One region of the Bacillus sp. P4_E1 genome, then DNA from elsewhere that is predicted to be linked to it. Evidence: riboswitches for the same ligand, from Rfam matches in the RefSeq annotation. Region 1 holds a riboswitch; each other region holds the start of a gene.
What was found. Region 1 has a riboswitch for lysine ahead of lysA (diaminopimelate decarboxylase). Riboswitches for the same ligand answer to the same signal wherever they lie in the genome.
Positions count from the first base shown of each region.

Region 2: it holds a riboswitch for lysine, as region 1 does, so the genes downstream of both, AC1DS7_RS07925 (aspartate kinase) here and lysA (diaminopimelate decarboxylase) in region 1, are expected to answer to the same signal.
Region 3: it holds a riboswitch for lysine, as region 1 does, so the genes downstream of both, AC1DS7_RS04930 (amino acid permease) here and lysA (diaminopimelate decarboxylase) in region 1, are expected to answer to the same signal.

Region 1 is NZ_JBFUIV010000005.1:51,180-62,370, reverse strand. It holds gene lysA (diaminopimelate decarboxylase) at 1-1,218, opposite strand, end outside; lysine riboswitch at 1,399-1,580, opposite strand; gene AC1DS7_RS08755 (DUF3888 domain-containing protein) at 1,670-2,065, opposite strand; gene AC1DS7_RS08750 (LTA synthase family protein) at 2,319-4,205, shown strand; gene pssA (CDP-diacylglycerol--serine O-phosphatidyltransferase) at 4,388-5,089, shown strand; gene AC1DS7_RS08740 (2-hydroxyacid dehydrogenase family protein) at 5,125-6,105, opposite strand; gene AC1DS7_RS08735 (YozQ family protein) at 6,241-6,405, opposite strand; gene AC1DS7_RS08730 (histidinol phosphate phosphatase domain-containing protein) at 6,474-7,493, opposite strand; gene hisE (phosphoribosyl-ATP diphosphatase) at 7,506-7,829, opposite strand; gene hisI (phosphoribosyl-AMP cyclohydrolase) at 7,840-8,145, opposite strand; gene hisF (imidazole glycerol phosphate synthase subunit HisF) at 8,142-8,900, opposite strand; gene hisA (1-(5-phosphoribosyl)-5-[(5-phosphoribosylamino)methylideneamino]imidazole-4-carboxamide isomerase) at 8,894-9,613, opposite strand; gene hisH (imidazole glycerol phosphate synthase subunit HisH) at 9,586-10,215, opposite strand; gene hisB (imidazoleglycerol-phosphate dehydratase HisB) at 10,216-10,800, opposite strand; gene hisD (histidinol dehydrogenase) at 10,800-11,191, opposite strand, start outside.
Region 2 is NZ_JBFUIV010000004.1:307,639-318,829, forward strand. It holds gene AC1DS7_RS07890 (MFS transporter) at 1-125, opposite strand, end outside; gene AC1DS7_RS07895 (S-layer homology domain-containing protein) at 318-1,697, opposite strand; gene AC1DS7_RS07900 (N-acetylmuramoyl-L-alanine amidase) at 1,957-3,201, opposite strand; gene AC1DS7_RS07905 (8-oxo-dGTP diphosphatase) at 3,374-3,859, shown strand; gene AC1DS7_RS07910 (YndJ family protein) at 3,888-5,513, opposite strand; gene AC1DS7_RS07915 (DUF4166 domain-containing protein) at 5,519-6,130, opposite strand; gene AC1DS7_RS07920 (DoxX-like family protein) at 6,135-7,043, opposite strand; lysine riboswitch at 7,236-7,422, shown strand; gene AC1DS7_RS07925 (aspartate kinase) at 7,624-8,853, shown strand; gene AC1DS7_RS07930 (VOC family protein) at 9,134-9,586, shown strand; gene AC1DS7_RS07935 (helix-turn-helix domain-containing protein) at 9,876-10,316, opposite strand; gene asnA (aspartate--ammonia ligase) at 10,461-11,191, opposite strand, start outside.
Region 3 is NZ_JBFUIV010000003.1:97,919-109,109, forward strand. It holds gene AC1DS7_RS04890 (MFS transporter) at 1-494, shown strand, start outside; gene AC1DS7_RS04895 (winged helix-turn-helix transcriptional regulator) at 548-886, opposite strand; gene AC1DS7_RS04900 (ester cyclase) at 1,056-1,595, shown strand; gene AC1DS7_RS04905 (NAD(P)H-dependent oxidoreductase) at 1,615-2,163, shown strand; gene AC1DS7_RS04910 (SgrR family transcriptional regulator) at 2,182-3,921, opposite strand; gene AC1DS7_RS04915 (MDR family MFS transporter) at 4,076-5,338, shown strand; gene AC1DS7_RS04920 (hypothetical protein) at 5,390-5,593, opposite strand; gene AC1DS7_RS04925 (ABC transporter permease) at 5,752-6,951, opposite strand; gene AC1DS7_RS04930 (amino acid permease) at 7,012-8,436, opposite strand; lysine riboswitch at 8,583-8,764, opposite strand; gene gapN (NADP-dependent glyceraldehyde-3-phosphate dehydrogenase) at 8,942-10,381, opposite strand; gene AC1DS7_RS04940 (ABC transporter ATP-binding protein) at 11,010-11,191, shown strand, end outside.

The DNA.
Region 1 (11,191 bases):
GACAGCTGGTCTACGAATACGATTATAATTATTCGCCATCGAGTACCCATATGCCCCCGTACAAGAAATTGCTAGTAAATCAGAAGAAGCAACTTGCGGTAAGTTAATATCCCAAATCAGCATATCTCCACTTTCACAGCATTTCCCAGCAATCGAAACGAGTTCCTCATTCTCATCATTCCCTCGATTCGCCAACATCGCCTCATAACGGGCTCCGTATAGAGCTGGTCTTAAATTATCTGTCATTCCACCATCGACTGAAACATATTTCCGAATGCCAGGAATCTCTTTCACCGCTCCGACTGTATAAAGTGTTGTTCCCGCATCACCTACGATACTACGACCTGGTTCAACCCATATTTCTGGAAGCGGATATTCACATAATGTAAATTGTTCTCTTATCGTACTTGTTACAGCGTGCACATACGTTTCAAGTGTTAACGGTGTATCTGAATCCGTATAACGTATACCGAAACCTCCGCCCACATTTAATACTTTCATCACATAATGTGTTCGCTCTCTCACTTCTTCTAAAAATTGGCGGAGTACTTCAATTGCTCGAACAAATCCAGCCGTTTCAAATATTTGTGATCCGATGTGCGAGTGAATTCCTAGCACATTATAATTTGATTTTTGCAAGGCAAGCTCAATTGCTTGCATCGCTTGACCATTTGAAACACCAAATCCAAATTTCGAATCCTCTTGACCTGTTGTTATATATTCGTGTGTATGTGCCTCTACTCCAGGCGTTACACGGATTAATATGTTCACAAATTTCCCATGTTGCATTGCTAAATCATGTAAGATTTCTAATTCTAAGAAATTATCTACTACAAAACAACCGATATTCGCCTGAAGAGCCATAATCATTTCTTCTTCTGTTTTATTATTTCCGTGAAAATGAATACGCGATGCCGGAAAACCAGCTTGGAGCGCAGTATATAATTCTCCTCCAGAAACAACATCTAAAGACATATTCTCTTCACGAGCTACTCGGCACATCTCCATGCACAAGAACGCCTTGCTTGCATATGCTACTTGATAAGAGAAACCACTTTCTTTAAAAGCACGATGAAACGCGCGGCACTTTCCTCGAATAGACTCTTCATCGTATACATAAAGTGGTGTTCCGTATTGTTTTGCTAGTTGCGTCGTATCGCACCCACCAATTTCTAAGTGTCCTTGCCCATTGATTCGGCTTGTGCCGTGTAAATACATTTAAATTCCTCCCTTATTTCCTCTAAAACTCATAACCCCAATCTTCTATTCATTGCAGCACGCTTTTAGATAGACAAAAAACGCGCGGAACAATGTTCACACGCGTTTCTTATTAGGAAAAATATATATTGAAAAAATAAACGAGTTGTTATCTCCTCAAAATAAGAAACCGCATCAACATCTCCAAATAGCTCTTCATAAAATAAATCTTATGACAGTACTACATTTATTCAATGCAGTCCCAATATATGAATAAGATGGTTATTCTTATATTTCGGCAATAGTCCCTTTCAACCTATGATCACAGATTCCATTAAATCTCCCATAGCTTACTCTTTCCTATCGCGGCCTCTACCTTTGAGAGTAGATGAGGTAAGTCTATTTAATTTTCAAACATCTAATTGTTGCTATTAACAATACCAAAGGACCATTTTATTTGTCAAACAATTTTTTATATTGTTTTTTTACAGTTTAATTTTGTATCATTTGGTAAGCGCTTTACTGAAACCTTTGTCACTTCCCATTCGCCCTCTTCGTTATTAAATGTAATCGTTACCTTCTCAAATGGTGGAACAATTTTCCCACCAACCTGTTCATACTTCGTTACTTCAATACTCGCTTGAAATAAATATGTACCACTATACACTTTTTTTAAACTAATAATTTTAGGACATTGATAAGACTTCAAGCTCCCATATTGTTTTTCAATTGCCTTATTTATTTTTGGAAATAAAACAGAATAAAGGGCATCTTCCATAAGGGGTGCATCATATTGTGCTACCGACACACTCGGTGAAGCAAAAAGTATAACACTACTGCATACTATAAAATATAATAATTTTCGCATTATAACCTCCGTTTTATTACTCGATTCTTTTTGCGCACGATAATTATCATACATAGAAACTCCGTTTTATTGTCTCCCACTGCCCTTTTTCTACTCAATTATTATAAAAAAGCCCACAACTCTCTTTTATTTTCGTATAATGATACTCATAGTATAATAAACATAATAATAAAGGACTGTTCGTATATATAAAATGAGGCGCTAATCAAACCGGCTCACAAGAACCGTCATGCTTTTAGGAGAGGAGTATATTATGCTACAAAATCTGTTTCCAAAACTGCGATTTGCACTAGTTGCAGTCGTTTTATTATGGATAAAAACATATATTGTGTACAAGCTAGCATTTGATATTAGAATTGATAACTTCTTTGAAGAGTTTATGCTTTTTATTAACCCACTAGCTTCGTTACTTTTATTTTTTGGTTTCGCTTTACTTGCATCTAAGTACCGAAACCGAATTATTATTGTAATTAGTTTTATACTGTCATTTATTTTATTTGGAAATGCAATGTTTTACGGGTTCTATAACGATTTTGTTACTTTCCCTGTTTTATTCCAAACAAATAATATGGCTGACTTAGGGACGAGTATAAAAGAACTATTTACGTATAAAACATTACTTTTATTTGCAGACGCAATTATTTTAATGTTTATTTCGCGTAAATTCCCATCATTTGGTGATAAAACACCCCTTTCTCGCTCTGAGAAGCGAACTTTCTTTAGCGGTGTAACAGTATTATTAGCACTACAAATTGTTGTTTCAGTTATATATAAACCACAAATGTTCTCACGCTCATTTGATCGTCAAACTGTCGTGAAAAATTTAGGGTTATACACATATCATCTATTTGATATTACACTTCAATCTAAGTCTTCAGCTGAGCGTGTATTTGCAAGTGGAGACGGGTTCTCTGAAATTAAAAACTATACAGACTCAAAAGATAAACAAGTTGATAAAAACTTATTTGGAGCTGCAAAGGGTAAAAATGTAATTTTAATTTCAATGGAATCTACACAAAGTTTTGTTATTAATAAAAAAATAAATGGAAAAGAGATTACTCCATTTTTAAATGAGTTTATTAAAGATAGTTTTTATTTCGATAACTTCTATCATCAAACGGGACAAGGTAAAACTTCTGATGCTGAATTTATCGTTGAAAATTCCCTTTATCCGTTAGACCGTGGTTCTGTATTCTTTACTCATGCAACAAATGAATACACTGCCACACCAGAACAATTAAAGAAATACGGATATTCTTCTGCTGTCTTCCATTCAAACGATAAAACGTTTTGGAATCGTGACATAATGTATCCTGCGCTTGGATATGATCGTTACTTTAATTTAAATGATTACGTAGGAACGGAACAAATGTCTGTCGGTTGGGGATTAAAAGATAAAGAGTTCTTTGAGCAATCTATTCCAAAGTTAAAATCTTTACCACAACCGTTCTATACAAAATTCATTACGTTAACAAACCATTTTCCATTTCTTCTAAATCCAGAAGATCAATATGTTGATGAATTTAATTCCGAAAGTGGTGTTTTAAATCGCTACTTCCCAACCGTTCGTTACACGGATGAAGCTCTTAAATTATTTATTAAACAATTGAAAGACGAAGGACTATATGATAATTCCGTTATTGTCATTTATGGTGATCATTACGGCATTTCTGAAAACCATAATACAGCTATGGCTCAGTTCCTTGGGAAAGACGCTATTACACCGTTTGATTCTATGCAATTACAACGCGTCCCTCTCATTATTCATGTGCCTGGCCAAGAAGGAAAGGTCATCTCTAAAGTATCTGGTCAAATTGATATTAAACCAACGTTACTTCATTTACTTGGTATTAAAACAAATCAATCCGTAGAATTTGGAACAGACTTATTTACGAAAGAAAAAGACCCTCTTATGGTAATGCGGGACGGCAGTTTTGTTTCGGAAGATTATGTTTATACAAAAAATATGTGCTATAAAAGAAGCACAGGTGAAGAAGCTGATTTAACACTATGTCAGCCTTATATTGAAAAAGCAAAAACAGAATTAAAATTATCCGACAAACTCATTTATGGAGATTTATTAAGATTTGATCCTAACAATCGATATAAAACCGGAACGATGACAACGAAATTTGAATAGTGTAGGAAGCAACTTTACAAAAGTTGCTTCCTTTTTTTACTTATTTTTCAAATCTCTCTTCTATACAATCTTTCACAAATTGGGAATTTTTTTCGTCTGAGAAAGAAATTTATGGTATGATAAAATAAGTAAACTTTCATACACTAATTAAGAATTTATAACAGAAAGCAAGGGATCAGATTTTGTATAGAGCAGCTATTCCAAACTTATTTACGCTCGGGAATTTATATAGCGGATTTTTGTCAATCGGCTATGCATCTTTAGGATATTATAAATCAGCTGCTATTTTAGTACTGATCGGGATGATGTTAGATAGTCTTGATGGTCGTGTCGCTCGTTTATTACGCGTTGATTCACAAATGGGAAAAGAGCTTGATTCACTCGCGGATGTTGTAACATTTGGCGCAGCACCTGCTGTTTTAATGTATTACACATCTTTTTCCAACTACGGAATCATTGGACTATACATAGCGGGATTATTCCCTCTGTTCGGAGCATATCGCTTAGCACGATTTAATGTAACACCATCTTCTACTTCTATGAAATATTTCACTGGAGTTCCGATTACTGCAGCAGGAGGGCTTGTTGCTTTCTTAACATTATTTTCACATACCATTCCAAAAATCGTTCTCATTACCGTATTTGTAACGTTCGCATTTTTAATGGTGAGCCGTGTTCGTATCCCAAGTTTAAAAGATGTACCAATTCCACGATATAGCATAATTATTACACTATTTTTAGTTGGAATTATTATCACAATGTACCAAACAAGTTTTGGCAACATTTCTGTTTTCTTATTCATTGCCATTCCACTATACATTTTGTATATGTTATCTCAATTTATTAGACAAAGACCTTCTAAAAAAGCGAATAAAGAAAAATAAAAAAGAAACCTTCCGTATTTCGGAAGGTTTCTTTTTTATTTTGTAACTAATACTTTTTGATTTACAGGTGTTACAGGTTCTTCACCATTTAATACAGCTAAAATATTTCTTACTGCCATTTCAGCCATTGCATCACGTGTTTCGAATGTTGCATTTCCTACGTGAGGAGCAAGTACTACATTCTTTAATCCTTTTAGCTCTTCTGTAATTTTCGGTTCAAATTCAAATACGTCAAGAGCTGCACCTTCAATTTCATTCGTTTTTAGTGCATGAGCAAGTGCTGATTCATTCATAATTGGTCCACGTGAAGCATTTATAATATATGCTGTTTTCTTCATCATTTTAAACTGTTCTTCATCAATCATATGATGTAATTTCGGATTATAAGCACAGTTAATTGTAATAAAGTCCGCTGTTTGTAATAATTCTTCCAACGTTACGTATGTCGCTTCCAGCTCACTTTCAGCTTCAGGCTTTCGATTTGGTCCTGTATATATAACATTCATTCCAAATGCTCTCGCACGCTTTGCAACTGCCTTCCCGATTTCTCCAAGGCCAATAATTCCGATTGTCTTACCGTGTACTTCGCGGCCCAAGAAGAATAACGGTGCCCATCCGTTAAATCCAGTTGTACGACATAACGTATCACCTTCAGGAATTCTACGTGCCGCTGCTAAAAGCAGTGCAAACGTTAATTCTGCTGTTGCCTCTGTAGATACTTTCGGCGTATTTGTAACAGCAATACCCTTTTCTCCAGCATATGTGTAATCAATATTATCGTAACCAGCACCATAATTTGCGATAATTTTCAAGTTTGGTGCTGCGTCAATAACCTCTTTCGATACCTTCGTAGAAAGTAAGCTTAAAAGTGCATCTTTATCTTTTACACGTTCTGCTAACTCTTCTACACTAATTAATTCTTCTTTATTGTACATTTCTACATCATGATTTTTCAATAATTCTAATCCGATTTCTGGAATTTTCCCTGCTACTAATATTTTCGCCACTACTAACACCTCTTCTATACAAAATATGATATCTCTTATATTTCATTGTAAGAAATCTACATATAAAAACCAAGGAATTTGATTATAGTTTTGAAAATCGACACTTTTCCATAAAAAAAGAGGAGATGCAACTCTCCCCTCTTTTTACGCTTTTTCTTGCGATTCTTTCCCAAGCTTCGCATCGATTGTTCCTTCTGCAACTGTATCGCTAATTTGTTCCTCAATAACTGAGTTAGCAGTATTATTTGTTTCAGAAGTATAGGCTTGATCTGCCGCTTGTACGTTTTGTTTATTTTGTTGTTTCGCCATTTTTTATCCTCCTTTTCATTCTTTCTTATTTTGAACAAAAAGGGTGATTTTCATCAAAAAATCGTGTTTCATTTTGAAATCATTCCTTCTTCTTCAAGCAATCTCATCGTTCTTACTCGTTTCGTAAATGTAGCTATGTGAGAAATATCATGATTGCGTAATGTCTTTATATTCTCTTCCACATACTTTCCTAAATCATTCGGATAATGGGCATCTGAGGATAGAGTAATCGGAACTCCATGCTTAGCTAATACTTGTAAATAAAGCGGACTTGGGCACATTTCGCGCACAGGATATCGATAGTACAATCCCGCATTTATTTCTGTTGCTGTATTTGTTTCCACTAACGCACGAGCAATTTCCTTATAATAAGAAAGCTGTTCATTCTCATCCAATCGATAATTAAATACTTTTATGTTATCGAGGTGAGCTATAATATCAAAAAGCTCGGAACGAACAGCACTTTCAACTGTAGCGAAAAACGCGTGATATAAAGTATGTAACTCATGCGTACCAAAATACTCTTTCGTATCTGGATTATCAAATCCCCATCCATCTATAAAATGGACCGAACCGATTACATAATCAAAGTCTCCTAATGCTAGTAAACCTTTTAACTCTTGTTCACCCCCGATAAAATAATCCGCTTCAATTCCAAGTTTGAGCGTTATCCCTCGTTTACTCCATCGCTCTTTTGCCTCTTCAATCGCCTTTGTAAAATCATAAATAGACGTTACTCTTACTTGATCTAACCATTCTTTTTGCAGGCGACCAAGCTTAGAATCACTAATATCTACATACTTTTCATAATATCCTTTCGCTTCATGAAAACGATATAAATGATCGACAATGCCAACTTCTTTTATACCTTTTCGCACAGCTTCTTCTAAATATAAATCAATCCATTTCGCTGTAAATGGACCTTCCTTCACACGTCTTTGCAGGCGTTCTTGTGTTTTCATAAGCCATTCCATAGAATGTTTTTCTTCTTTAAGCGGTTCAAAATATTGTAGCGCATCATTTATTTTAGCTAGCCACCCTATTGAATATGGCCCTTCTTCTAAATGAATGTGATAGTCCACTTTCATCCATATTCCCCCTTATAATGTATCTATTTCTCTTCTGTCCCCTACTCGCGAAAGCTTTCCATTTCTTTCTTTCACTTCTTGCATGACATCTTCTAATGGAATATTTTTTTCGGCTAATAGAACAAAACAGTGATAGAACACATCAACCATTTCTTTTACTATTTCTTCTTTATCATTATTTTTAGACGCAATAATTACTTCGGTGCACTCCTCACCAATTTTCTTTAAAATTTTATCTTCACCTTTTGAAAATAAATAATTCGTATATGATTCAGAGAGTGGATTTTTCTTTCGTTCTTCAATTGTTTCAAATAATAACTTAAGGATATCTTCCATATGTATCCCCCTATATAATTTTGTAGTGAAAACACGTTTTTTCTCCCGTATGGCAAGCAGGCCCTACTTGCTTTACGACAACAACGATTGCATCTTGATCACAGTCTAAATAAAGTGATTGCACATATTGGACATTTCCCGATGTACCTCCTTTATTCCATAACGATTGTCTCGAACGGGAATAAAACCATGTTCTTTTCGTTTCCAGCGTCTTGTCATACGCTTCTTCATTCATATAAGCTAACATTAAAACTTCTTTCGTATCTTCCTCGATAACAACAGCTGGTATCAATCCTTTTGCAAAATTAGGTTTCATAACCGCACCTCAACGTTTGCTTCTCTTAATTTTCTCTTTACATCTTGTACAGTCGCTTCACCATAATGAAAGATTGATGCCGCTAATGCTGCATCAACTGTTGTCTTTTGAAATACTTCTATAATGTGATCCACATGACCACATCCACCTGATGCGATTACTGGAACAGAAACGCTGTTTGAAATTGCTCCTGTTAAACGAAGATCATATCCGTTTTTCGTTCCATCTGCATCCATACTCGTCAACAAAATTTCTCCTGCCCCGAGCTGGGCAACGCGTCTCGCCCATTCGATTGCATCCATCCCTGTATCGACTCTTCCGCCGTTCACGTATACATTCCATTTATCTTCCTCTACTTTTCTAGCATCAATTGCTACGACAATACATTGTGAGCCAAAATGTTCCGCACCTTCCTGGATTAACTTCGGATTTCTCACTGCCGCTGAGTTTATTGAAACTTTATCTGCTCCAGCTCTTAGTAAATTGTACATATCTTTAACACTTGAAATCCCCCCGCCAACTGTAAGAGGAATAAACACCTTTGAGGCTGTTTGTTCTACAACATCTATAATCGTTTTTCGCCCTTCATGCGTCGCAGTGATGTCTAAAAATACGATTTCATCTGCTCCCGCATCATTATATAATGCGGCTATTTCAACAGGATCACCGACGTCTTGTAACCCTATAAAATTCACACCCTTTACTACCCGCCCTTCTTTCACATCTAGACATGGAATAATTCGTTTTGCTAACATAGTTTTGTTACCTGTAACACTTTTTCTAAATCAATCGTTTTCTCGTAAAGTGCCTTCCCAATAATGACGCCATATATGTTCATATCATTTAATCTTTTCACCTGTTGAATAGATGCGACACCTCCAGATGCAATCACACGAATACCCACGCTTTTTTGCAGTAACTCTAATTGCTCAAAATTTGGTCCTGCAAGTGTCCCATCTTTTGAAATGTCCGTAAACACAATCGTTTGAACACCTACACTTTCCATTTGCTTCGCTAAATCGATGTACGAAATTTCAGACACATCTAACCAGCCCCTCGTTGCTACGAAACCATTTTTCGCATCAATTCCAACTATGATTTGCTCCTTATATAAACGAACCGCTTCTTCTAAAAATGATTTATCGTAAAGGGCAGCCGTTCCTAATATCACTTTTTCTACACCTACTGACAACAACTTCTCCACTGCCGCGAGTGACCGAACTCCTCCTCCAATTTGCACCGGAATACGTACCGCCTTGCATATTTTTTCAATGACAGGTAAATTTACTGACTCCCCAACAATTGCTCCATCTAAATCAACAACGTGTAGTATTTTCGCTCCAAGTTTTTCAAATATGATTGCTTGTGCGACTGGATCTTCATTCATCACCGTTTCTTTACTAAACTCTCCTTGATAAAGCCTGACGCATCGTCCTTCTTTTAAATCGATAGCTGGGAAGATTTCCATGCTTCTACCACCCCTTTGAAATTTTTTAACATTCGCATCCCAATTTCCCCACTTTTTTCAGGATGAAACTGTGCGCCAAATATATTTCCTTTTGCTACAAAACCAGGTACTTTCACTCCATATTCACTTGCCCCATACACAATTTCATTCGGACAATCTGCATAATAAGAGTGGACATAATATACGAAAGAACCGTCCTCTACTCCATTCCAAAGCGATATTTCTCCTTCTTTTTTTAATTCATTCCACCCCATATGTGGAATTTTATAAGGAACTTTTAACTTTCGAATAACACCTGGCAATAAATTTAATCCGTTACAATTTTGTAGTTCCTCACTTTTTTCAAATAAAAGCTGCATTCCTAAACAAATACCCAGAAGCGGTTTTCCTAAGCTCCCCACTTCTTTTAGCACACATACTAAATCTTTTTCTTCTAAAACGCCCATCGCTTTCGGAAATGTGCCTACTCCTGGTAAAATAACTCCATCACTTCTCAATATTTCTTTTTTATCATCCGTTATGATGTACTCTGTTCCAATATATTTTAATGCTTGTTCCACACTACGAATATTTCCCATTCCATAATCTATAATTGCAATCAATTACAACATCCCTTTCGTTGAATTTACACCATTAATATTGGCATTTTTATCGACTGCCTCTCTAAGCGCTCGACCGAACGCTTTAAATAAAGCTTCAATTTTGTGATGTGTATTGCTTCCGTATAAAATGCGAGCATGTAACGTAATATTTGCAGCATGAGCAACTGCTCTAAAAAATTCTTCCGTTAATTCTGTGTCAAAATCCCCTAGCTTCGGATTTGTTAATTCACCTTGAAATACAATATATGAGCGCCCGCTTATATCAATCGCGACAAATCCTAAAGATTCATCCATCGGTACATACGCTGAGCCGTAACGGTTAATCCCTTCTTTATTTTGCAATGATTCTTTCAAGCAAGTTCCGAGTACAATTCCAACATCTTCAACCGTATGATGAGCATCAACGAATACATCACCTTCAGCTTCAATTTGCAAACCAAATCTTCCGTGTCTAGCAAATAAAGTTAGCATATGATCAAAAAATCCAACTCCTGTTTGCACAGAAACATTCGTACTTTCATCAAGTTGCAAACTTAATTTAATTTTTGTTTCCGTCGTCTCACGTACTTGACTAGACTCGCGCATTATTCTTCCTCCTTAAACCTAATTTGGATTGCTCTTGCGTGTGCATGTAAACCTTCTTTATTTGCAAGTTCTACAATATGATGCTGTACACTTCTTAACGCTTCTTCCGTATACGAAACGAAGCTTGATTTTTTTACGAAATCATCGACGGATAACGGAGAAAAAAATCTTGCCGTTCCACTTGTCGGTAATACGTGATTCGGCCCCGCCAAATAATCTCCGAGCGGTTCAGGTGCATATGGACCAAGAAAAATTGATCCAGCATGCTTTACATAAGCTAGAGCATTCATTGGCTCTTTTATGTGTAACTCTAAATGTTCTGGAGCGATTTCATTTGATAAATGAAACGCCTCTTCTAAAGAAGGGACAATAAAAATTGCTCCATTTCTTT
Region 2 (11,191 bases), on a different contig from region 1:
GAACTACCTAAAGTCGAAAGTAATTGCCCAATCCATAAAAACTTAAAGTGTGGTGACACTTTAACTGGCAATAACAATTTACCGACATAACCTAAAGCTTTCTCTGTTGGTATTTCTCCTTGCATATCTCTCTCCTCTTTTCAAATTAAGTTAATACCAAAAGCACAGAAAATTCAATCTTTAATAACTTTAATTATATATGAAACTGTTAAATTATTGGTAGAAATATAATAAAGAAAATCATAATGAATCTACAAATATTACGTGTTGAATATAAATAAAAAAGGTGTTTTCATATATGAAAACACCTTTCCACTTTATAATTTTAAGTTCTTCTTCAATGTCCAATATTTTTCTGGAGCATTTTCAAGTGAGAATTCTACCCAGCCATTTGGATCTTCACGATATACGTTTACTTTTGTACCATTTTCTAATTTTCCAACTTCATTTTGTGTAACGTTTGGTACACTCTTAATTGGGTTGTTAAACGGGAATGGAACTTGATAGTAAGATCCTACCGACTGAACAGTAGTTTTTGCGTCTTTTACATAATCTTTATATGGAATTGTTTCGCCTAATGCATCTACATTTAATGTATTAGGGTTTTTCGGTAATCGTTTTACATTTTGATAATCTTTGTTATTGAAAGGCTTAATACGTTCCATAATATTAGCGATTTTGCCAGCCCATTCTTTATCAGTTGAATACATTACATTCATCGCAGGTAATGTGTAACCTTTGAAATACTTAGCACCTTGTTCTAAGTAATTCTTTCTCACATAATCAGCATTGTATGAAATACTTAATCCATAAGATGGTAAATATTTTGCATGTGCGAATGGATCCCAATCATACGCTCGTAGTCCAAATAAATTATGTTTACGATATGCAATTTCTGATTTCCCGTATCCAGACTCTAAGATTGCATGTGCTGCTAAATATAAAGAGTTCACGCCATACTCGTTTTGCGCTTTAATAAAGTCTTGTCCAACTCCAACAAGCGGACTATCGGGATGATATCTTTTAATATAATTATCAATCTCTTGAGCTGTTACATTAGAAGGTAATGTTACATCTAAATCGATATATGATGCCATGGCGTTATATAAAAATTGTGCATATTCTTCACGTGTTAAAACACTAGTTGGATTAAATGCACCTGCTCCATTACCTGCAGCAACACCGTTAGACTCTAATGCACTAATCGCTTCATTTGCCCAATGATCTTTCGGAACATCATTAAATGTATGATTAGCTTTTACTTTTAGTTTAAAGGCTTTCTGTAAAATTACAGCCATTTCAGCACGAGTTAAAGATTCTTTCGGTCTAAATGTTCCTTTACCATCACCTACGAAAATCCCCATATCTGTTAAAGTTAAAATTTCATTTTGGAACATTGTCGTTCCTTCGCTAATATCAGAGTATGGATTTTTATATTCGCTTTTCGCTTCTGGTTTTAATGCACGATATATTAATGCGGCTACTTGCTCACGATTTACAACATCCCCGAATCCAAACTTACCATTATCATATCCTGCAATAATTTCTTTTGATGTTAAATTAGTAACTGCTTTATACGACCAATGATCTTTCGGAACGTCTGGAAATTCCTTTTCAGCTGCAAATGAAGTTGCCGGAGCCATCACTACTTGAAGTGCGACTGTCACTGCTAACACATTAGAAATAACTTTTTTCATATTTTTTTTAACACGTTATGTATATGCTTGTCCCGTGTTAACTTGCCTCCCTTTTCAATAAAATTTTCCCTATCAAACTAACAAACTCTTAATTAGTCAACAGTAAAAGTATACGTGATACAAATAAACTAATCTACCATTATTTTATTTGTAATCAGCATAATACGATATATCTTTTTATTTTGATACAAAATTATATAAACTCATATAAAAAGTCCATCATCTCTATATAGATGATGGACTTAACAATTAATATTTTTTATTTAGCTAAACGATATTTTGAAACATCGAAACCTTTCCACTCATAATAATCTAAAATCCCAGCATAAACTGCCTCTGCAGCAATTTGTCTTCCTGATTCAGTAGCTAATTTGCCATTATCTATATTATTATCAATAAAGGCAAGCTCTGTTAAAACTGCTGGTACTGTATTTTTATTTACTACATAAAATGAATGATCATCTTTTATATCTCTATCTCTTGTATGTAGTGCCTCTACTACTCGCTTTTGAATTTTTTTCGCTAATACTTCGCTATCCTTTTCAATCTGTGTCTCTTCTCCACGCTTGGATTTTTTATAATAATATGTTTCCGTTCCATAACCATCATGATTTTGAGAAGAGTTTGCATGAATGCTTACAAATATATCTGCATTGTTCTCTTGACCAAATTTCACTCGATTCACAAGAGACTCATTCTTGTTACTTCCTGGATTTCCGTTCTCTTCACGTGTTAACAAAGCTTTTAAAGGTGTATTTTTTTCTAACAATTGCTGTAATCTTAAAGATATATCAAATACAATTTCACTTTCCTCTACACCTTGCCCTGGATTCCCTGGATCAAATCCTCCATGACCAGGATCAATAATAACTACCTTTTCCACTAATGGATTTCCAACTTGAATTGAGTCAGCCTTTGTAATAAATTGAGCTGCTTCTGCTTTAGTTAGAGTTTTTTCAGGCTCCCATTTGTTACCAGTACCAACAGAAATCCCTAATTCAACTAGGATGTTAGCTTTTGCTTTCCCCCAGCTTTTTTCTAAATCACTGAATTTAGTTGCTGGAGTACCGTTTACTTTAGAATCTAATTTGTAAGCTTCTACAAGTAGAGATGCCATTGAAACGCGGTCGATTTTTCCGTCTGGATCGAATGTGCCGTTATCTTTACCTTTAACAACGCCAGCTTTTTCTACAGCTGCGATGATTGGAGTAGCCCAGTGTTTTTGAGCATCAGCGTAAGATGGTTTAGCACCTGAATCGATTGGTAAGTTTAAGATTTTAGCCATCATTGTAGCTGCTTCTGCACGAGTGATTTCTTTTTCAGGCTCGAACATTCCTGCATCATTACCCTTAACTGCACCTTTTTCTACTAAATAGTTAATAGAATCTTCTGCCCAGTGTTTAGCTGGGACATCTGGAAACGTTTTTGTTTGTGCGAAACTACTAGATGAATAAGATAATATACTAGCTGCTATTACTGCTGCTGCGATTATTCTATTTTTCATAGAATATATTCCCCTCTCAAGTACAAGTTTTTATATAACAGAGTAATTATAGTTCTGAAAATTAGTAATAGTCAATTGTATTTTGTATAATTTTGTCTTATTATTGTATTTTTTGGAACAAATAACTATAGTTAAACTATATGAGACTCATTTTATAAGAGGAGAGATTCGTATGAGTACGAATTGGAAAAGTATCGAACACCGCATTTATACAATGTGTATGATTCAGCATAATAACGAAGTATTACTAATACAACGGCCGGATCATCTAGGCTTCCCTGGTTACATCGCTCCGGGCGGAAAAGTAGATTTCCCAGAAAGTATCGTTCAAGCCGCTATAAGAGAAGTAAAAGAAGAAACTGGATTACTTGTTTCTAATTTAATATTTAAGGGATTAGATGAATACGTAAATCCGAAAGAAAATGTTCGATATATGGTATTTAACTATTGGACAGATTCATTTGAAGGTGAACTCCTTTTGAATCCTCCTGAAGGCGAATTATTATGGGTGCCAATTGATACAGCACTCAATCTTCCTATGCAAGATTGGTTTAAAGAGAGATTCCCATTATTTTTTGAAAAAGGTACGTTTGAAATTCAGCGTGTTTGGGACCGAGACTTGGATAAACAAGTTGCTATGACAATTACCCATACATAAAAAAGCTTGGAATCTCTCCAAGCTTTTCTTACTTTCCCTCTATTTTCTTAATCTCATAATCAATTTCTAAAAACTTAACTCCAAATATCCACATTCTATGATTAGCTTCTAATATTTGATCCTTGCTCTCTTTAATAATAAAAGTCTCTGCTAATGGTAAACGTATTGTAAAGAAACGAGTATGTAAATAAATCCCCTCATCTCCCCTGCCATTCTCTCTTAACTTACTTGTAATGATTAAAGCATTATCATCATTGCATAACTTCAAAATACCAGTCATATTCGAATATGGTAAAGGTAATGCGATATTCATATATGTATCTTTCTTGTATGTATGCTTTGAATAAAGAGCTACAAAAATTGTCTCCCCTGCTTCATTTTTTCTTAGCCAAGCCCTTACATTCTCTCTTCCATCCTTCTCATCTATTATCCCAATGATAGAGCCATGCATCGTTTCCCACTTGCCGCCCATTCCTAAATGTATTTGTCCTACACGCTTACTCATTTTCTCATAACAAAATGCAACCGGACGGAACCAACGAGTCCATTTAATATGCGATTGTAACTCATACTCTTTTGTATTTTCATAAAAACGAATAATACTTAAAGGAATCTTCGCCATGTCAAATGCCTCACTATGAAAATCATTCATTTTATCAACTAAACCTTTGTATTCCTTGCTATCTATTAAATTTCTGTTATGTAAAAATGCTTCACCAACTGTCGCATTTCCTCTTAACCTGCTCATTGTTTTCCCGTAATATTTATAATTCGGAGTACTCTTTTCAATCATCCAACCAACAAATGCTGGTAACGCTACTCCAATTCCATTTACAACACCGTGAATCCAAACCATTTGTGCAATTGTAATCGTCATTACTTGTTTGAAATTTCCGTATGAATATATGAGTGAAAACATTATTGTTACCATAAGTGTACTGGATGAAAGAGTAAGGAGAATCTTTGCACTTATAGCATTGAATTTCGTTCTCCACACGTAAACTCCATATCCATAAATCGCACATAAATATATGAACACTGCAAAAAATTCAAATATCCTTGAGTATGTAATTCCTATCGCAACTGTCATAGGTGAAATGACTATGATAAACATAATAGCATCATACACTTTACTTCTCTTTTCTCTTTTCCTTCCAAGTAAACCAGCTGATAACGGCAATAGAAATGCCGAGTAATGAAAGTGTGCCGCTGTAAGTAAAACAATGTCAGAACTAAAGTGCATAATTGAAACCTTTGCTACTGAAGCAAAAAACCAAAAACCACCTAAAAACAAATAAATAAACGCACTATCGATAGCCGTCTCTTCTATCGGTTTCCATCCTCTTTCTAACAATCTACTTACACCAAATAACGCAACGATTCCTGTATATGCAAACCAAAGTAGCGCAAAGAAATAGTGATTTGTTACGAAAGCTAGCATTGCACTGATTGCTGCGATTGGATATAAAAACGATACAAATTTATAAAATAATACATACGATCCATTTCTTTTTTTCTTGTCAATAATACAAAAAGACATCGGTATAAATAACAAAATAGATAATAAAATAATTGCTTCAACTGGTTTTACATTTGACCACTCACATATTAGAAAAATAATATAGCAAGCAAGCCCAAATAGTATATTTTTCATATCGTTTATTCCCTTTCCACAAATGTTCCCTTATATGAAAATAACGAACCAATTAACGGATTCCGTACTTGTACATGAATTCGAAAACATTGCAGTGCATCATCATAACTTTCAACAATTTTTGCCTCTCCATATAAAAATTTTGGTAACGGGATTTTTCTTCCAAACATAAAAAACCATTGTTTCTTTGAAGAAATATGCATCCCGCCTTTTTCATCAATATAAAAATTCAATGTAGAAACGAGTAAATGTGGCTCACCAAAATAATCTACAATTTCATTATTTTCTTCATCCAACTGCATAACAGCGTTAAAATATCTTTTCTTATTATGAAAATAAAAAGTACGATTCCACCGTACAAACTCATTTCCATGTTCATCTCGCTCAGCGGTATTATGTATCACAAACGGAACTTTTTGCCCTCGCTCAGAGAAAAACATTCGAAACTTCGATGTAATTTTTAATATTAATTTAACGAAAAAAGATCCTCCATAAATTTCATCCATTTCCCCTTCCCCAATAAAGCTATTTTCCTTTGTTATCGCATATCGTTCCTGCAATTTTGGATGAAGCCTTTTATAAGAATCCCTTAATAATCTTTCATAAATATTAACCATATACTTATCCCTTTCTCGTCCTCTTGCAATTTTTTGCGCTTGGCAAATTCGTGCTATTTATATAACCGACAATCGATAACCCTATTAGAAGAAAATTTAATGTAATCGGATTAAACGGTTGCGTAAAACTAGCGATATTCGTCGATCCTGCCGCTAATGTTAAAATTATCAACAATATAATATGCAATATAAATAGTTTTCGCTTTTGAAGTGGCAATAGCCACATAACACCCCATATTATTTCTAAAAATCCAACTATTTTAAGTATAAAAATACTACTTTCATTCGATCCGATTAGTGCAGAAAGCATCTTTACTTCTTCTGAATGAGTAAACATCAATTTCGGTACAATCCCTTGATATAACCATACGAAAGCAAATAAAAAGCAAACTAGCCAATACGTCATCGTTCTTCTAATTAGCAACTTAGGATGAAGTCCCTTTTCTAACCATAATTTTAAAGCATCAAAACTCCATGCTGTCGCCCAACCTAATAGTGGACGAAAAACATATAAATCTATCACATTTCCTATACGACCAAATCTCGTATCATAATCATATTGCGTTTCAAAATGAATATGTTCTTCATTCGGTGTATACTTCCAATAACCACGCCCTATTTGTATAAGTGATAATTGATTGTCTGTCCAAAATTTTAAAGAGGAAATGCGTTCTCCAGTTTCTTTTCTTATTTCACCTATCGATTCCCCTTCTCCGGCTATTTCAAGTCCAAATCCGATCTTTGTTTTATATAAAAACTTCTGTGGTTCTCCCTCTTTTTTTTCTAAATACGAAATCTCAGTAAAACGAGCATCCCACTCTGTATGTATATCAGGCTCTTGTGTATATGCCCATAGTTTCTCCATTGTTGTGTTCATTTCTGTGGCTACATAAATAGGCTTTTTCTTCCCCATCCTTCCACCTCCCATGCGCTATATTTTCAATGTACATGCAATGAATCGATTTTGCTACATTTTTCACAAACTAATTTAATAAAAAGATAGAATTTCAAAAAAATACAAAAAACACTTGATTCCCTGAAAAATTTAAATTATTATAAAACAAATGTTACCAACAACTTCATAAATCATACACTCTCGCCTAAAACGTGAGATAGAGGTTGCAACGCTTATAAGTATTCTAAAGGAGACACAGAGATGTCTATGATTTTAGAGGAAAGGAAGTGTTGCCGAAATTGATAAATTTCTCTGCATTTATCAATTGGGGCTGTTTTCGAATAGAAACAGAACTGTCATATGTACAGACGTGTACGTATGAAGAGCTATCTACAAAAAAGAGATATCATTTTTATGATATTCCTTTTTTGGCGGTTTTTTTATTAGCTCCGTTTTCTGTTTCCCTTTTCCTGTAACAGCACCATCCTCACTTATTTGAGATGGTGTTTTTTGTTTTTCTCTCTGGTAACTACAGGAATATTGGGATTTGTATATGTCCTAACCTATTCTTAAAAATGGACGAAAGAAGGAATTCGTAATGGAAACGATTGTACAAAAATTTGGCGGTACTTCTGTCGGAAGCGTCGAACGCATTCAACATGTAGCAAATTTAATTATTGAAGAATATGAACGAGGACATAGTATTGTCTCTGTCGTTTCAGCAATGGGAAAAAGTACGGATAAACTTGTAGCACTTGCTAAAGCTATTACTGAAAATCCAAGTAAACGTGAAATGGATATGCTCCTATCTACAGGAGAACAAGTAACCATTTCATTATTAACAATGGCACTACAAACAAAAGGTTATAACGCAATTTCATTAACAGGATGGCAAGCTGGTATTACGACAGAATCTGTACATAGTAGTGCACGGATTATTGACATTAACACTACCCGTATTCAGTCTCACCTTACTGAAGGCACGATTGTTATAGTAGCTGGTTTCCAAGGAGTAAGTGAAGAAAATGAAATTACCACACTTGGCCGCGGTGGCTCTGATACGACTGCTGTCGCATTAGCTGCTGCACTAAAAGCAAAAAAATGTGATATTTATACGGATGTGACCGGCGTATATACGACTGATCCACGAGTTGTACAAGATGCTTATAAATTAGATGAAATTTCTTATGACGAAATGTTAGAGCTTGCCAACCTCGGTGCTGGCGTATTACACCCACGCGCTGTTGAATTTGCTAAAAATCATAATGTAATTTTAGAAGTTCGCTCAAGTATGGAACAAGAAAACGGAACAATTGTAAGGGGAGAATGTAACATGGAACAACAATCAATCGTTAAAGGTATTGCATTTGAGGATAATATTACACGCGTCACAATTAAAGGATTAGAACAAGGTGCACTTTCAACAGTTTTCTCTACATTAGCAGCAGCACATATTAATGTGGATATTATTATTCAAAGTATTACAAATGAAGGAACTGTTCACCTCTCCTTCTCAATCCATTCTAATGATTTAAGAGAAACATTAGAAGTATTGGAACAAAATCAAGAAGCACTTCACTACGAATCTGTAGAACATGAAAATCATTTAGCAAAAGTATCAATTGTAGGATCTGGTATGGTATCTAACCCAGGAGTTGCTGCGAATATGTTCACTACTTTAAAAGAAGAAGATATTCATATTAAAATGGTAAGTACATCAGAAATTAAAGTATCTGTCGTTATTGACCGTCTTCATTTAGTAACGGGTGTTGAAGCACTTCATCAATCATTTATGGCGAAAATTGAACCTTTAGTGCAAATGATTTAATTTCCACCAGTAAAACTTACAACAAATTATATGAATCTATTTCCTTCCTATATAAATAGAAAGCTGTTTGCATAGTGGAAAGTGAGAAAAAGGTTATTTAGTTTAAAATAAAGTCGTTTGAAGAACAATAAAATTGTTAAAAAACGGAAGCAAGTCATTCTATTCAACAATCGGGCAGTTATCTCCCACCTAACTTCCTCGCATTCGCCGAATTTTGAGGTGGGAGTCTTATTGCCCGCAAATAGCGGGATAAATTTTTACACATAAGGAGATAAAGACTATGGCAAACAACAGATTACTAAGAATGGACAATGTCAGCATCGTTGTAGAATCTCTTGATAACGCAATCTCTTTCTTCAAGGAGATTGGATTAAAACTCGAAGGGCGAGCTACTGTCGAAGGTGAATGGGCTGGTCGCGTAACTGGACTCGGTTCTCAGTGCGTAGAGATTGCTATGATGGTTACGCCAGATGGTCACAGCCGAATTGAACTTTCGCGATTTCTCACCCCACCTACTATAGCAGATCACCGGACAGCTCCTGTAAACGCCCTCGGTTATCTGCGCGTCATGTTCACCGTCGAGGACATTGACGAAATGGTATCCAGACTTACTAAGCATGGTGCTCAGCTCGTTGGAGAAGTAGTTCAGTATGAGAACTCGTATCGACTCTGCTACATTCGTGGAACCGAAGGAATTCTAATCGGTTTGGCGGAACAACTCAGTAACAAATAAGTAAGTGACGTTTTATAAAAGGCCTTTACTGAAATATACATTACTGAAGTAAAAATATTTGAAGAAAATTCTTATTCAATAAAACTTAGATTTTCAACCCCGTCCTAACTTTAGAACGGGGCTATACTCGTTTGAGCTTTTAAAATTAAATAACTTTATTATCATTTTACACATAGATTTCAAGACTCTATACAAACAGCTTTTTAACATATTACCTATATCTAAAACTCATTATAAAACAATTAGATTATTCGCAGTACCTTTTCCTAGGAAATATAACGGACTCTTCTCACTTCTTATCATATATATCTTTCCCTTTAAATAACGAGCGAAATTCATTCAAAATAACTTTCTTCACGTCGGAATAAAAGACCATCATGAATAGCGCAGCCCCTAATAAAATCTCTTGAATTCCTTCGTAATCAATGAAAGCACTCATAATTAGCAAACCAAATCCAATATAAAAACCAAACTCATTCTCTTTCTCAAAATCCTCATCTTCTTCATCAATATGTATTTTCTCTTTAAAGTTTTGATTCCCTTTTATTAATTCATCGAGCGTAACGTTGTACATTTCGCTCAATAAAATTAAATTATCAATGTCAGGGTAACTTTTATCATTTTCCCACTTATACACAGCTTGCCTAGTTACCCCAATTTTCTTTGCAACATCCTCTTGCGAAAAACCCTTTGACTCTCGTAATTTTTTTAATTGTTCTCCCAAGTTCATAACGCCCCCTCCTTTAACAAATTATTACATAAAAGGAGATGAAAAAGAAAGAAACTATTAGTAACACTCACTGTAAACCAGCAGTTTACACAATAAAAAAGGGAGAGTAACTCTATTTTCGAGCCACTCTCCCTCATATTTCTATTAAAACAAATGAATGTTTTCTTTCTTGCAAGCTTCACGTAAATCGTCAGGCCATACAGAAGATTGAACTTCACCGATATGTGCTTTACGTAAGAAGTACATACACATTCTTGATTGGCCGATACCACCACCAATTGTTAATGGTAGAACGTCTTCTAAAATACCTTTATGGAAATCGTACTCACGTTTGAAGTCTTCACCTGTTTTCGTTAATTGCGCATCAAGTGATTTACTATCAACACGAATTCCCATTGATGATAATTCGAACGAAGCTTGTAGTACTGGGTGCCAGAATAAAATGTCACCGTTTAATTTCCAATCATCATAATCGGACGCGCGTCCATCGTGCTTTTCACCTGAACGGAGTGCATCACCAATTCCAATAATAAAGACTGCACCGTGTTCTTTCGCAATTGCATGTTCACGATCTTTCGGTGTTAATTCTGGATATTTATCTTCCAGTTCTTGAGAAGTAATGAAAACAATTTCTTCTGGTAAATACTTTCCAAGGAACGGATACTTTTCAAATAAGTGATCTTCCAATTCTTTGAATATTCCATAAATTGTTTGTACTGTTTTTTGTAAGTAATCGATAGTACGCCATTCTTTTTGAACGATTTTTTCCCAATCCCATTGGTCAACATAAATGGAATGCGTTGCATCAAGTTCTTCATCACGACGAATCGCGTTCATGTTTGTATATAAACCTTCACCAGCTTCATATCCGTATT
Region 3 (11,191 bases), on a different contig from region 1:
TGTTTAGCCTGTTCTCTGATCATAAGTTTGGTTTCACACCGAAAGATATTGCTGCAATTATTACGATTAGCTCCATCTTTGGGGTAGTTGTGCAAGTATTTATGTTTGGCAAATTGGTTGACATGTTCGGTGAGAAAGTATTAATTCAAATATGTTTAATTGTAGGTGCAGTATTAGCATTCGTCTCAACTGTAGTCTTTAATTATTGGATTGTACTTCTCGTTACTTGCTTTATTTTCCTAGCATTTGATTTGCTTCGTCCAGCTTTAACGACGTTTTTATCAAAAGCAGCTGGAAAAGAGCAAGGATTCGTTGCTGGTATGAACTCAACGTATACGAGTTTAGGAAATATCGCAGGACCAGCGATGGGCGGAATATTATTTGATATAAACATTAATTATCCATATGCATTTTCAGGTGTTGTTTTAATCGTTGGTCTCGGCATTACATTTATGTGGAGAGAGAAACAACTAGCTCAAAGTTTTGCGAAGTAATGTAGTGAATAACGAAAAGCCTCTTACTATTTTTATGGTAAGGGGCTTTTCGTTTATAAACTTAATCCAAACCGCTTTAATTCAATAAATATCCCCTCTAATTGCTTTCCTTTATCCGTTAACGTGTACTCTACGCGAGGCGGAACTTCTGGGTATACTTTTCTCGTTATAATCCCTTGCGTTTCCAATTCTTTTAGGCGAAGCGATAAAGTTTTCGGACTAATCCCATCCATTGATTTTTGTAAATCGCTAAATCTTAATGTTCCTTCGATAAGAAGATCGCGAATGATTAAAAACGTCCATTTTGTACTAATTACGTCAAGCGTTTTAGCGATAGGACAAGGTATACCAGGTAAACCTTTCGTTAATACAACTGGATCTATATTGCTCATGGAAATAGCCTCCATAAAAAATTTTTGAATGAATTTTCCTTATCGTATCACAAAACTATACTTTTGGTAACTATATGAAAAAAATATCACTACTTCCATAAAGGAAGTTAGTGCATATACAATAGCAATACGAAATACAAAGGGTTTGTATGAGGAGGAGGTGATTTCCATGGGTATGAAAAAGTTGTTTATGTTTCTTAGTTTTTTTGTCATTTGTATTGTGCTTGTAGCATGTAGTGGTGAGCAAAAAGCTGAAATCCAATTATTGAAGGAAATGCCGAAGCCAAAAACAATGACAATCGATCCTTCACTAGGCAAAAAAGAAGCGACAGAAATGGTTCATGCAGCCCAGCGCTTTTATGCATTTTGGGATACAGGTAGAGAGGAACTTATTCCGCAGACGGTTACTGAAAATTTTTTCGATAACACACTGCCGAAAGGTCGACCACAAGGCACTGAAGGATTAAAGCTTGCAGCACAAAATTTTCGCAAAGTCGTTCCTGATATACATTGCGAGATTGAAGATTTATTAGTCGTTGGTGATAAAGTAACAGCTCGTCTTTCTTTTACAGGAACTCATAATGATAAGAAAATCAATTTTTTTGCAATTGATATTTTGCATGTGAAGGATGGCAAGATAACGGAAGATTGGCATTTAGAAGATAATCTTACGCTGAAACAACAACTTGGGTTAATAGCTGAAGAGTAAAATAAGGGAGAGAAAAGTGATGAAAAATATATTTATTATAAATGGACATGAAAAATACGGTACGAAAGAAGGACGATTAAATAGAACGTTAGTTGATTATATGATAACTGTATTAAGTGAGAATCATTATGTGAAAACAACGACGATTCAAGATGGATACAGTATTAAGGAAGAGCAAGAAAAGTTTTTATGGGCTGATGTTGTAATTTATCAAACACCTATTTACTGGTTTAGTGTACCGGGATTATTTAAAACATATATGGATGAAGTGTATGAATACGGTTTGTTCTTTAAAGGTGCAGATGAATATGGAACAGGTGGTTTATTAAAAGAGAAGCAGTATATGTTTTCTACAACTTGGAATGCACCTGAAAAAGCATTCGGAGATAAGACGAAGTTCTTTGAAGGAGAAAGTTTAGAATCAGCACTTAGTCATTTACATCGTGTGCAGAAGTTTCTTGGTATGAGTCCGTTAAAGAGTTTTGCTTGTTATGATGTGGTGAAAAATCCTACTGTTGAGAATTATCTAGAGGACTTGAAGAACCATTTAGAAGAAGTCATTCAATAATTACAGTCATCCCCGTATTTAATGCGGGGATGGCTGTATCCATAACTTCGCAAAATTCGCCCAACCGAATGAATCAATTGTTACGTTTTTTAAAGAAGAAGGGTATGTTTTTCTTTTTAAAACGTGATAGTTAAATAAAATGATGTTTTCAGCTTGTAAAAACTCTTCAATCTCATACATGAGCCTATACCGTTTTTCTTTATTGTCTTCTAATAAAAAGGTATCAAGTAAACAATTAATTTGTTTTGCATAGTGTGGGTCCATGAATCGATTTACGAAGCAACTTTTATTTTTAAATACATTTAAAAATGCAATTTCATGATCGGTAGCAAATACTTCCCCCATGAAAATAATATCCGCATGTTTATCAATAGAACGATCCATATAATCTGAAACGAGAAATGGGTGAAGTTCTACGTGTACTCCTAATTGTTCGCAGCGTTCTTTTAGGAAATGTGCATCATTTGCACTATCTTTAAATGCGAAGAAATAAATATGTATCGTTTCGCCATTATAGGTGCTCTTTTTTAAATACTCTTTCGCTTTTTCTAAAGAGTAGGACCTGTTAGGAACTTGGCGGCTTCTTTCAGGAAAAAAGCTTGATGCAGCAATTGTTCGTCTGCCCTCTATGCTATGAAGTATCGTTTCAACGTCATATAGTTCTCTCCAAGCTTTTCGAAAGTGAATGTCGTGATGAGGACCAGGTTTTGTAAAGTTGAAGCTAGCATAAATACAACCTATTTCTTCTATTTGTATATCATGCCTTTCATTTTCCTCTTCATTTGGTAGTTCATAATCAGCATCTATTTGCAAATGATCAGGAATACTCCAAAATTCAATACGGTCTAATAACGCACGCTCTTTAAAGTAATGGGTGAACGCTTCGAGTACGATATTGTCTTCAGAGTAATGAGTAAGTTTAAAAGGTCCAGTACCTATGTAGTGATGATTTTGAATAACTGCATCATGCGGTAAAATTGCGAGTTGCATGGAACTCACATAACGTAAGAAAAAAACGTTAGGTTTTGCTAAATGGAATCGAATTTGCAGTGGTGATGGTGTTTCAATTTGAACAATTTCCTGTGTTAACCATGCGTAAGGAGATTGAGCTTGCTGCAATCTTTCAAATGAAAATTGTACATCTTTAGAAGTTAGAACAGTTTCGTTATGAAAATATATATCTTTTCGTAAATGAAACGTCCACGTAAGCCCGTCTTCGCTTAATTCCCACGTATGTGCAATGTGTGGTTCCATTTTTTCTGTAATATCGTTATAAATGACTAATGTATCAAAAATTTGGTTAATAAGATGACCCTCTGTTGTTACAGCCGTAAAAGCGGGATCTAATGGTAATATCTTTCTTGATATAGGGATCTTCAATATGTCATACATATCATTTGAAGGTTCGTATCCAAAATGATGATGTAGTTTATTTTCTATCTTTTTTTGAATTGCAAGAGGAAGGGGCTCTTTTAAAAGAAGAAAGACATCTTTTAATTTTTCTTGGGTCAACAGTTCATCTGTATAGGATTCAATCGCTTCTGCTAAAGTATGTGCAAATATAATTTCTGTTTTATTTCCGCGACCACGCCCTGGTGTCCACTTAATGAATTGCTCCTCGTTCATTTTCTTTAATAAAATCTTTACGTTTTTCGTACTGCAATATAAAACATCCGCTAATTCTTGTAAGCTATTTCGTATATGTTGTTGGTCTTGTGCATGTAATCTTAAACGAATGTAATAGTCCATAATTTTCATATATACACTTCCTTCTATAATAAAGTGAAACTTTAATCAGTGGGGGTCTTACTGCCCGTTAATGCGGGATAAAAGGGGGAACTCTTTAGAATATTCTAACCTTTTTCTTCCTCTTTTTCAAAGTAAAATGAATAAGCATAAGGAGGGGGAAACAATGGGATTTTGGAGTATGCACCGAAATATAAAAATTAGAATTATAACTTCGTTTTTAACACGCACTGTATCCACAATGATTTTTCCATTTATGGCGATTTATTTTTCAATAAAATTAGGTAGTGCGATTGCTGGTGCTTTATTACTCATCAATGTGCTAGCTGCATTAATTATCGGTTTATATGGTGGGTATGTTGGAGATCGGCTCGGTCGTAAAAAAGTAATGATTATCGGCCAAAGTATACAAGTCGTTTCCATAGCTTGTATGGGAGTTGCGAACTCAGATTATGTAGATTCACCGTGGCTAACATTTGTGTTTATGTTAGTGAATAGTTTAGGATCTGGACTTATGAATCCAGCGACGGAAGCGATGTTAATAGATGTGAGTACACCTGAAAATCGAAAAGTGATGTACAGCATTAACTACTGGGCTATTAACTTATCAATTGCGATTGGAGCAATATTTGGTGGGTTATTATTTGAAAATTATAGATTACAATTGTTTATCGTATTAACGGCTGTTGCGGTCATTACTTTATATGTGATGGCTGTATATATGGAAGAAGTGTATGTGGCACGAAAAACGGTGGAGAAGAAAAATGTATTAAAAGATATGGCAGATAGTTATAAAGTCGTGATGAAAGATAGAGCGTTTTTAATTTTTTGTGCAGCAAGTATATGTACACTATCGTTAGAGTTTCAAATTAATAATTATTTAGGGATACGTTTACAGAAGGAATTTGAAACGGTGCACTTTTTCTTTGGGAATGGTTTTAGATTCGATTTAACAGGTATTCGAATGCTCAGCTGGATTTCAGCAGAGAATACAATTTTAGTTGTGTTATGTTCGGCGCTTCTTATTAAAATGCTGAAAAGCTTTAACGATTTAAAAATTTTATATGTAGGCTTATTCATTTATACAATTGGATTTACAATACTCGGAACGAGCAATAGTTTATGGATCTTATTAATCGCAGGGCTTTTCCAAACTGTAGGAGAGATGATGTATGTGCCGGTTCGTCAATCTATTATGGCAGATATGGTGCCGAATGAGGCAAGAGGCTCTTATATGGCGATTAACGGAATGGTCTTTCAAGTGGCAAAAATGAATGGGGCATTAGGTGTTATGCTAGGCTCGTTTATTGCATCTTGGGGCATGAGCACTCTATATTTCATCGTTGGTATGAGCAGTATTTTATTATTTATGAAGGCGATAGGGAAAGAGAAGTATCAGAATGAAGGAAATGTTTCTCAGATTGGATGAAACTATATAAAAGCGAACCAGTTATACTGGGACTCGCTTTTTATATAATTTTTAAAACGGATCAACTTCAGCTAAATCAGGATTGGCGTTAGGGTTTGTTAATAAGGTTTTCAGCTCACCTACTTCTGAGAGAGCGACGAGGATATAACCACTAATAAGGACGATGAGTCCGATGACTCGTAATGTTTGCAATTTAATGTCACGGCTATTTTCTTCTGAGTTGTTTTGGGGCGTTGCAGGCGGATTGTTGTTCATAATAGAGCTCCTATCTTTTTTATTTATATGTGCGAAATCATTATTAACGTATGGATAGGAATTGTATAGTCATTTTCACTATATGAGAAATGCCTATGAAAAGTGATTATAAATTTTAGGACGAGAAAAGAGGCTGTTATGTGCAGCCTCTTTTCTCGTTAAAATGAAGAAATTCGTTTCTTCGTTTTTGGTACAATAATAAACTTTATCCAAAGTACGCCGATTAGCATAATAATCAAAGCATGTAGTAATTGTCCTGTAGCAATGAGTATAACACTTGAAAATACAATGAGTTGAATGCTTAGCAATATAAAGATTAAGCGGAGAAATTGATTCATTCGTTTTTCAGTATCAATTGGATATAATGCTACAATAATATTTCCTGAAAAATATTTCCACAGAGAACGAAGCTGCATAGAAATCATATATAGGATGATATAAGCGATAGCACCTTTTACGTATATATTCGGAACAAAATATAGGATGAAAGCACCGATTACCCCCAAGCGAATATATATACCGAAATAATCATTACCACGTAAAAATGCAAGTGTATGTAAATAGAAGAAAGTAGCTCGTTTTTTATGTAGTAAAGGTTCGATCCAATTTGTAAGCCATTTTCTGCCGTTTACTTGTTTTTTTAGCTGCGGAACATCAGTGAAGATGCTAGCGAATTGATAGAAACGTATGTCCATTTTTTCTTCTTGCTCAATTATGTATTCCCACGGTATTCGCTTTGTGGGCTGTTTTTTTGTATATAGGAGTAGGAAGGCAAGAAGTAATAGTAAGCCGCCTAGCACAATGATATTTGCAACATAAAACAGCATGTAAATGATCAGGGCGTTACAAGCAATGCGAATGATAAACCATATGCTTTTTTCATAACTATCACGCCACATCCAATGTATGTATATGTTCCAGCCCTTTAGAATCATTAAAATTATAAAGATTGTACATAAGAAAGGTACGGTTAGTTGTAATGATTGCATGGCAAGCGGTACGATAACAAGGAACGTAAATATAAGCGGGAAAAGCTGAATGATGTAATTATATAGAAGAGATTTTTTAAAATAAGATGTTAATTTCTCTTCTAATGCAAGTAAATAGACAGCGTCCGGTTTTTGAATAAATGTGCGAACTTGGCATCTCGTTATAATGAGTGTAAGTACGATCGTGATGAGTAATAAAGATATTCCTTTAGAAGGATCCGTTTTAAGAAACTTAGCGTAATAATATGCACCTACACATGAGACGAAGATGAAGCTATATAGTAAACCGTTAATCATACGTGCAAAGTATGTGATGGCATTTTGAATATGTTGTTGAAAGCGAGAGCTCCATAGTGATTCGATTGACATGTTTTTCACCTCTTTTTTCTATTATATATGTTTTATAAAGTAAAAAACGAGCAAATTGCGTTACGCAACTTGCTCGTTTTTCTTTTCTTTATTTTTTTTCTGATCACGATTCATTAATGGATAGAAGGCAAAGCCAATCCCGAATAAACCAATTCCGAGAAGAAATGTTTTTATATCGGATGCGCCGGTTTTAATAACCCATAGTGCATAGCAAAGTGCGATAACTGCAACTACACCATCCATAATTCTTGAACCCATTTCATTTTTATATGTTTCACCAGTTGCGACTAGTTTTAACTGGAATATTGGTGAAACGAGATATGGAATGAGGTAGGCCAGTGTTGATACGGTAATAACGAATGTATAAGCTTCCGCAATTGTTCCTGATAATGTTGAGAATAAGAACACTTGCGACATAATGTTTGTTAATCGTAGTGAATGAATTGGACTTCCTTTTTTATTCGTTTTTGCGAAGAAGGAAGGGAAGAAACCTTCTTTTGCTGCTTGATAAGGTACTTCTGAGCTTAATAAAATCCAGCCTAATATTGAACCGAATAGGGAAGTAAGAGCAAGTAATGCCATAAGTTTCCCGCCACCATGACCCATTGCAGCGTTTAATGCATCTGCTAATGGACGTTCAGAAGCTTGTAATTTATCAACGTGAAGTACACCCATTGTTAAAATTGTAATTCCTAAGTAAATTGCAACTGTGATAAGTAATCCTGCAACAGTTGCGCGTTTTACCGTTTTTGGAGAGGTAGCTCGGTTTGATAAAAGAACGGCTGATTCAATCCCGATAAATGCCCAAAGTGTTGTAAGAGCCGCTAAATTTACTTGTGAAAGGAGGCCGTGTGATACGCCTTCTTTATCGATCATTGGTGTGTACCATTGTCCAAACTTTGAAGCTTCGAACGCAAATAACGTAACGACGATGAATAGAAGGAATCCAGTCACTTTCGTCGTTGTTGCTAAGAAGTTTAGCTTCCCAGCTCCGCTTACACCGTTTGTTAAAATTAAATGTGTTCCCCAAAGTAAGATGGAACAAATAGTAAATGTAATTAGTTTTCCAACTTCTATATTGAAAGAGCCAATTGAAAATAGTAGTCGTGTATCTTTCATAATTGGGAAGAAGAGCGATAAATATCCCGCGAAAGATGTAATAATGGCAACGTTACTTGCCCAGTTTGCAACCCAATATCCCCATACCATGCTGAAACCAGCCATTTTCTTTCTTTTTGGTGTTGAGAATAAAGCATATGCATGACTTTGTGGTCCTGTCGTTAAATCAGGACGACGAATTGCTAAATTACCGAAAACAAGAGCTAGCATTAAAACACCAAACCCTGTTGTTAACCAAGCTAAAGTGACACCGAGTGGGCTTGCTGTTTGTGCTAACGTACTTGGCACCATGAAAATACCAGCGCCAACCATGTTACCGACAACGAAAGCTGTTAGTACCCAAAAGCCCCATTTTTTTTGTTGCATAGAAAATACCTCCAAAGTTAGTATAACCAAGTCAAGCGAGGAGATATGTATGTCTTCCTGATAAGGAAGAGAAGGTCCAAACAAAACAAAAAAAGCACGTAATTTGCCGCTACATGCTTTCTATCTTATAAGAAACCCACGACATACCTCTCGATAGCTCTCCACAAACGAAACGTTTGTGACAGTTCTGCACTTATTAAATGCAGACCCAGCAAGCGTGCATGGTGGACACGACTTACTTCGGCAATCATTCCTTTCTCATTTCTTCATCAATGCCACTACATCTCCTGAAATGATACTCTTAATGACTGCAACCTCTACCTCACCGAGATACGAATGAGGATTTATGTATTAAATTAACATGTTTAAGAGTAACAAATGTATTTTTATACGTCAATGGATATAGTAATAATCAGATTATAGAGAAGAATTTGTTATTAGGTCCCGGAGGATTTTAACTAAAAAGCAGCTGACCTAAATATTAGATCAGCTGCTACATATAAGATTAAACTAAGTTTAATACAGTTACTTTTTGACGAGTCATAGACTCAAGGCTCTTACGAATACCTTGTGCGCCCATACCTGAACCTTTTACACCGATGAATGGGAAGTGGTCAGGGCCGCGCTCTGTGCGTCCGTTAATTTGAACAGAACCAGTGTCGATTTTGTTAGCAATTGCAAATGCTTTGTTAATGTCTTTTGTGAAGACACTTGCTTGCAGACCGAACTCTGATTTGTTAGCAATTTCAATCGCTTGTTCGTCAGAAGAAACACGGATGATTGGAAGGATTGGGCCAAATGGCTCTTCCCAAGCAACTTTCATTTCTTCTGTTACGTTGTCGATTAATGTTGGATAAATTAGGTTGCGCTCACGTTTGTTACCGATAACGATTGTTGCACCTTTTTCAGCAGCATCGTCAATTAAACCTTGAACGAAGTCAGCAGATTTGTCGTCGATTAATGGAACGATTGTGCTGTTTTGTTCTGGAGATCCAACTGATAGTTCAGCTACTTGCTCTTTTAATAAGCCAGCTAGTTCGTCTGCTACATTTTCATGTACAAGTACACGCTTAATAGCTGTACAACGTTGACCTGAGTAAGAGAATGCACCGCTTACGATATGCTTTGCAGCTTCTTGTAAGTCTGCATCTTCACAAACGATACCAGGATCTTTACCACCAAGTTCTAATACAAGTGGAATCATCGCAGCTTTTTTCGCTAAATGTTTACCTGTATTTGTACCACCTGTGAACGATACCATATTTACGCCAGGATGTTCTACTAAGTAGTCACCAATTACAGAACCGCGTCCTGTAGCTACGTTTACAAGACCTTTTGGAAGGCCAGCTTTATGAAGTGCTTCAACCATTTTAACACCGCTAATTGCACCTTGAGTTGCTGGTTTGAAGATAACAGCGTTACCCATAATAAGTGCTGGTGCAAGTTTTGCAGCAGATAAGTTTACTGGGTAGTTAAATGGTGCAATTGCTAATACAACACCAAGTGGTGCGCGCTGAATAATCGCAAGTTTAGATTTAGATCCACCAGGGAAGCTATCACCCATCATGCTTTCACCGTGCATGTGAAGTGCTTCGTCAACTGTGTAACGAATTAAGTCAGCTGTACGAACGACTTCTTTTTGCGCATCTTTATAGCCTTTACCGACTTCTTTCATAATGATATCGGCAATTTCATCTTGCATATTTACGAGCTCATCAGCCCATTTATATAAATATTTTGCGCGATCTTGTAGAGAAGCTTCAGCCCATGATTTTTGAGCTTCTTTTGCAGATGCAATTGCTTCATCTACTTCTCCTTGAGTAATTGCTTGTACTTGCCCAATTACTTCGTGTAAGTATGGAGATGGAATGTCGATTGTTTGACCTGAAGAGCTTTCTCTCCATTCTCCGTTTAAATAAAATTTGTACGTATTGCTAGTTGTCATGATTAGTCCTCCTAAAATAGCAACTTGTAAGAGTGAGTATAAGGTGATTGTAGGTGGTTTGATAATATTTTTCAAATGAAATGTTTGTGAAAACGATTTCTTACTATTTTTTTATTTTGTATGCCCTTTCTTACAGAAGATTCTCTTATTTCAAACTGAATTATAAGCAGAATGCATCACTTTTATTTTTTGTGATAAAAGATTATTTTATTCTAAAGCGAAAAAAATAATTGACAGAATACTCAATAAAGTTGTAAGATTATAAATGGAAAATAAATGAAGGGGGTGTGCGTAATGATTGTAATCGTAAATGTAATGGGCTTAGCTCTGTTAAATGGCGGAAAACATTCATATCATTACGCAACCCGTGCGGATATATAGGACCTTTTTGTCTTATGAGAAGCGTACGTTGCGTATATCGTAACGTACGCTTTTATGCATTCTATTGCATATCGTCAAGCGGCGGTATGCTTTTTTTTGTTTGTTTTCCTTGTTACTATAAAAAATTAGAATTTGGAAGGTGGAAAAATGTGATGAAATTGTATGGCTTACGAAATGTAAATGTGATGGGTTTGGATAGCGGATAAAGAAATGTGAATCAAACGGGAACGAGAAAGGAGAGGTTATATTGTTTTCAGTATTACTAAAGTTAAGCTGGTTTTTTAGAGAGCATTGGAAAAGGTATAGTATTGCAATTGGGGTACTTTTAATTGTAAACGTGATAGAGGTAATTCCACCGAAAGTGTTAGGAATTACAATTGATAATATTAAAACGGGAGCCTTAACGAATGAGGCGATTATGCAATATAT